DNA from 2 places in the Paenibacillus sp. FSL R5-0519 genome. Region 1 is predicted to be linked to the other one. Evidence: riboswitches for the same ligand, from Rfam matches in the RefSeq annotation. Region 1 holds a riboswitch; the other holds the start of a gene.
What was found. A riboswitch is a leader RNA that binds a small molecule or an ion and turns the genes downstream of it on or off. The one in region 1 is predicted to bind thiamine pyrophosphate.
Positions count from the first base shown of each region.

Region 2: linked by a shared signal. The riboswitch ahead of thiC (phosphomethylpyrimidine synthase ThiC) and the one ahead of MKY73_RS25055 (ECF transporter S component) in region 1 are both predicted to bind thiamine pyrophosphate.

Region 1 covers NZ_CP150234.1:5,575,664-5,578,866, forward strand. Annotated here, with positions in the region: gene MKY73_RS25050 (ABC transporter ATP-binding protein) at 1-1,292, opposite strand, end outside; gene MKY73_RS25055 (ECF transporter S component) at 1,293-1,886, opposite strand; TPP riboswitch at 2,115-2,225, opposite strand; gene MKY73_RS25060 (copper amine oxidase N-terminal domain-containing protein) at 2,392-3,203, shown strand, end outside.
Region 2 covers NZ_CP150234.1:5,868,360-5,871,562, reverse strand. Annotated here, with positions in the region: gene MKY73_RS26330 (IclR family transcriptional regulator) at 1-467, shown strand, start outside; TPP riboswitch at 616-729, shown strand; gene thiC (phosphomethylpyrimidine synthase ThiC) at 1,146-2,930, shown strand.

The DNA of each region.
Region 1 (3,203 bases):
AAGTCGATTAGTCCAAATTGATTCAGCATATGATCCGTCCTGGCATGTCTTTCTTCCGTTGTAAGCCTGCCCCCCAGCAATGAGAATTCCACTTCTTCCGCCACGGTGTTGGTTACAAATTGAAACTCCGGGTTCTGAAAGACAAACGCAATCTGATCTGCAAGCTGTTCCGTTTTGCCAGAAGGCTGACCGTGCACCTCATAATGACCTGTTGTTTTCAGAATATTCATCAGAGATAACAACAATGAACTCTTGCCAGCTCCATTGGCTCCGACAATACCAATCCAATCTCCGTGCCATACCTTGGCCTGTTCCACCTGAATGAAAGGTGTTTTTCCACGCCATCCGGTGAACTGCTGCAAGTCCAGTACAGGCCGATGTGACGACGATACAGACGATAAGGATGAGACGTGAGCTAGGGGTAATCTCCCCGTTGCATCGGATAAGCCAAACGATTGCCGTCCTTCCAGGCTCCGAAAGCCCTGATTTTCACTGACTAGATAGTCACCAGTCATATTTTCCTTTTCTTCCTTCGTTGCCCTCTCCTGCTCATGCTCTTCCCACACGCCTGGATACCAGATTCCATAAGCCTGCAACTTGCCCCGTTCATCCGTAAATACCTGCTGTGCTGGCCCATCCGCCACAATCTTCCCTTCAGTTGATAACACAATGATGCGGTTGACCATATCTACAATCTCGTTTATTTTGTGTTCAACGATGATGATCGTTTTGTCACTGGCAATCCGTCTAACGGTGTCCCACACTTGGGAAGTACCCTCATCATCCAGCAGTGCAGTGGGCTCATCCAAAAACAATACCTCCGGGTCCATGGCAAGCATCGAAGCAATCGCAAGACGTTGCTTCATCCCCTGAGACATGGACTGGATCAATACACGATTCTGTTCCAAGCATAACCCCACTTGTTGCAGATAGTATTCAATCAGCGCCGGCATCTTTTCACGCGGAATATTCCGATTCTCCAGAACAAATGCGATCTCTTCATCCGTATAGGACATACAGAATTGGGTATCCGGATCTTGGAAGATCACTCCTGCTTTGGCGGGAACCAGAATATCATCACATTTCATCGGGATCTCAACCGAACGTGGTATCAGACCACTCAATATTTGCAATAACGTCGATTTACCGGAGCCACTTGGGCCGAGCAATAGCACTTTCTCGCCTTGACGCACAGAAAGAGACAAGCCTTGAAATACCAAGGCTTTCTCTCCCGGGAACTTGCTTCTTAGATTCGTCACACTTACCGCTTGCGGATTCCCCTCTCCGTTCATCTAATCCAGCGCCTCATAATCCTGTTTGGATACCGGTCTGAGGGAGCGTGTTACACCGGTCAATTCCAATGCTTTGGCGAGATAATATGCGAACACGCCTGCAATCAGGATGCTTCCGATGAAGCGGAATCCAATGAATAACGTATAATTCCAGGCCGAGAGTGAATCGATATAGCCATACTGATAATCCAGCACAAGCGAGGCCGCTGCGGCTCCAATTGCTGCAAGACAAGTGACAAACAGATTGGTTTTACGATACAGGAATGCGGCGAAGAAGATCTCGGCTCCCAACCCTTGCAACAGACCATACACAAGTGTGGACATGCCCCATTCACTGCCCAGAAAAGCACTTACCGTTGAAGCCGCAACCTCGGCCAAGATAGCCACGCCTGGTTTACGAATGATAACAAAAGCAAACGTGCCCGCCATAAACCACATGCCGTAGATCATCTGCTCCGCATGAACGCCGAATGGTTTCATCAAGTCATACGTAGGCCCCCATATCTTGTAAATCACCCCAAACACCACTGCGATTACGATGGTTACCAGAATATCCGTTAATTTCAATCGTTTGTTGCCTGTTGTTGTTGCCATGTTCTCTACGTCCTTCCTTTGTTCCCTGTGGGGGTTGTAAAAATAAACGAAAAAGCCTCCCCGGTTCCGGGCAGGCCTAACACGCAGTATACAATCCTCACAATGATGTATTGGGTGGATGTCAAAAATACGGAATATCAACCATTCCTCTCCGCCCTGGCAGATACACCACCACAGTTCAAAAAGGTCTGTTGTTCATCCACGTTCATTCCTACACTTCACCCTTACATACTGCAAATCCATGTTCTCTACGCTGGCATTACCCAGATCAGATGTACGGTCAGCGGCACAAGGCCACTCTCTCAGCCCAACTTCATTGAGCTCCCGGTTCACTTATTTCATTGCTTCTAATGTACATCAGATGGGTATTTGTGACAATCCCCAGAAAGTCATCATGCTTCGTATGGGGTAATGGGAAGGGAGATATCTGAAAATTTTCTTTCCATAATATGCAACATTTAGGTTATGTAATGCGTCTTAAATGCTAGAAGGGAGATGGATAATAATGAAAAAGTACAACTCTGTTTGGCAGGTTAAAACATGGAAAATGATTCTTGCCGCTTCGATACTCACCGCAGGCACGGCACCTGCCTTACTCTCATCCACTGTGGCGGAAGCCGCTGCAACTAAACCTAATCCGACAGCCTATATTAACAATGTTAAAGCTCAATATGATGTTGTCATACGGCAGGGGGTTACGTACGTGGCATTGACTGAGCTTCAATTCCTCGGCAACTATACGTTTGGCTACAATAACAAAACCAAAGAGATCAGCATTAGCACAGGCAGTGATAAGTATATCCTTACACCAAACAGCAAAACAATGAAGAAAAATGCCCAAAGTGCGACATTGTCTTCAGCGCCGATTCTCGTGAATGGCAAAGCGATGCTTCCGCTCCGTGCCATCGGTGAAGCTTTTGGTGCCAAGGTGCAGTGGAACCAGAAGGCCAAGGAAGCTTACATTTACACTACCGATGCTACTCTTGTAAAAGAATATAACAGTTCCGATCTGACTGTGGCGCGTGAAGCCGCACTTCATCTGCCACGCTTCTCTGAACTGGGACAAGCCCGCCTTGATATTCGCACCCCTCTGGGTCCGGTGGATTCATCCATTAAATACATTTTTGAACAAGGCAAAAAGGATCGTTTCTTCGTTATCGAGGACAACGATCTGGTCAGTTATTATATCCACAAAAATGGAAGTGCCCTGCTGCAATGGCAGGCCAACATCAGCAATAATGCCGGAACCGTCGGTGACCTGTTCTTTATTAAAACCAAAGCCGTCGCTGAAGCAGGAACTCGTCCTTCCGTAGCAGG
Region 2 (3,203 bases), 290 kb from region 1:
AGCGACTGAGAGATCGATTGGGGGAGACCGTGAGTCTGTACCTGCGTGATGGCAGTGAGCGGATTCGGATTCAGGCTGTGCAAAGTGATCAGGCGATTCGCCGGGTCGCTCCCGTCGGTGTTAGACTCCCGCTGTCTGTTGGCGCATCCAGCAAAGTCTTGATGGCGTTTGCCACGGACGAGGATCGTGAGGAACTGATGAACGGGCCGGAGTGGCCGGTGTTTATTGATCCGGCGGTGTATTTGGCGCAAATGGGAGATATCCGGGATAACGGATATGCGACGAGTTATGAGGAGCGTGAGCCGGGAGCTGCTGCGGTATCTGTACCGATTATGGATCGCCGAGGCAATATTGCAGCTGCCCTCTCGGTCTCAGGGCCTGTTAGTCGACTCTCACAGGAGACATTGCATGAATACGCACCTGTGTTGAAGGATGCTGCTACGCAGATGGGGCTTATGTTATCCTGATGTTGAGGTAAGGTTTTTCTCCAATTGAGCTGGTGATCTGGAATATAAAGGTTGTTTTTATGTTCCGGTTGCGCTACTCTGTAATGGACGGCCCAGTGGGGCCAGCTTCATTGAATATGAATGGCGGCTTATGTAAGCCGCAACTTGTTAACGTTACTGGGGGAGTCCGAATTGTCCGGACTGAGACGGAATCGCATGAGATTCCGGACCCTTTGCACCTGATCTGGATCATACCAGCGTAGGGAAGTAATCGGCGATATGACCACAACCACCACATGTGACTCTTGAAGGTCTCCGATAAGGAGCTGCACACAGGAGCATTATTGGTGATGGACATTCAAGTCGGTTCCTTCGGGGACCGGCTTTTTTTATTACAGTGAACGGGCGATATATCACAGACTCCATGGACTGCTTTTTCAATAACCTGCGAAAGTGGGCTTGGATGAAGAGAGTACTTGGCGTAGATCCATGATATGTGCTAACTTCGGGTCTGTTGTGAACTGTACATGAAAATGTCTCCGCTGGTCTGCTGTAGGATCGCTCTTTCTTCTCTGCGCTCTGCATGATTTGGGATAGGTACGTAAGCAAGCCAATGATGCTACCAACCAAACCAGCGAACGAACACTAAGGAGGAGACGAGCGAACATGAGTACAGGAAATCAAACGGGACAGCAAGCGATGGAACAGGAACATAACGGTCAGCAGGTGGAAAAGGAAACAGGAGCGGCCGGACGGGTTCAGCCCTTTCCGGGCAGCCGCAAAGTCTACATTCAGGGCTCACGGCCGGACATAGCTGTACCGGAGCGTGAGATAGCCCTTCATGACACGAATACTCCCCAAGGGGTGGAGCATAACGAACCGCTGCGTGTCTACGATACGAGCGGCCCCATGACCGATCCCGAATTCCAGATGGATATTCGGAAGGGATTACCTGCGCTCCGAAATCATTGGATTATGGAACGCGGTGATGTTGAAGCATATGAGGGCAGAGCCGTTCAACCCGAGGATAACGGATTAAAGCCTGGAGGGCGGAGAGCCGGGGCAGAGGAATACCCTGGATTTCGGGGACAACCACTGCGTGCTCAGGCTGGGCGTTGTGTCACGCAGATGCATTATGCACGGCAGGGCATGATTACACCAGAGATGGAGTATGCCGCTATCCGTGAAGGCGTGGAACCTGAATTCGTGCGGCAGGAGTTGGCGAGTGGACGGGCTATTCTTCCCTCCAACATCAACCACCCGGAGAGTGAGCCGATGTTGATTGGTCGTCATTTTCACGTGAAGATCAATGCCAATATCGGCAATTCCGCTGTATCTTCCTCCATCGAGGAAGAAGTCGAGAAGATGACCTGGGCGGTACGATGGGGATCAGATACGATGATGGATCTGTCCACAGGCAAAAACATTCATACCACCCGGGAATGGATCATTCGTAACTCCCCAGTGCCGATTGGTACGGTGCCGCTGTATCAGGCGCTGGAGAAGGTGAATGGAGAGGCTGAGGCGCTGACCTGGGAGTTGTACCGTGACACGCTCATTGAGCAGGCAGAGCAGGGCGTGGATTACTTTACGATTCATGCAGGGGTGCTGCTGCGTTACATTCCGATGACCGCCAAGCGGATGACAGGCATTGTGTCCCGGGGCGGGTCCATTATGGCAGCATGGTGCCTGGCGCATCATCAGGAGAATTTTTTGTACACCCATTTTGAAGAAATCTGCGAAATTATGAAAAGGTATGATGTGGCGTTCTCTCTCGGGGATGGACTGCGCCCAGGAAGCATCTACGATGCCAATGACGAAGCTCAGATGGCGGAGCTTGCTACACTTGGGGAATTAACGCAGATCGCGTGGAAGCATGATGTGCAGGTGATGATTGAAGGCCCGGGTCATGTACCGATGCATAAGATCAAGGAGAATGTGGATCTTCAGATGGAGATATGCCAAGAGGCACCATTCTACACACTGGGGCCACTGACGACCGACATTGCCCCGGGATACGATCATATTACGTCCGCTATTGGTGCGGCCATGATCGGCTGGTTCGGTACGTCCATGCTCTGTTACGTTACGCCAAAAGAACATTTGGGGCTTCCCAACAAGGATGATGTACGCGAAGGGGTTATTGCCTACAAGATCGCAGCCCATGCCGCGGATCTGGCGAAAGGCCATCCACGCGCCCAGCGCCGGGATGATGCGCTGTCCAAGGCACGCTTCGAGTTCCGCTGGCGGGATCAGTTTAACCTGTCACTCGACCCGGAACGGGCACTGTCCTACCATGATGAAACGCTGCCGGCAGAAGGGGCCAAAGAAGCTCATTTCTGCTCGATGTGCGGGCCGAAGTTCTGTAGCATGCGCATTACGCAAGACATTCGTGCTTTTGCGGCGGATAAAGGATTGTCCGAGAATGAGGCTGTAGCAGCGGGTATGCAGGAAAAGGCAGAAGAGTATCGGACACGTTCCTAAGCGCGGGTACAGCGCAAGCTGGGAAGTCTGACATCATTTGAAGGTGAGCATACTGCTATCATATCTTCTTCGTCGTATTGATCAGCTTCCTGATACTTTTTATCAGTATTATGGTTGATTGTCTGACAGATGTTTAATAAAATGAATGTAAGTAAACACAAATAAGAGTAGCCAGGCCAATGGCTACTCCTGCACAGCATTTGCGGTGGGTATTCCTCCGAGTGCAGCAAGTTCAGATGAAGTGACCCGTCAGGCCGTCAACCTGTGGCGGGT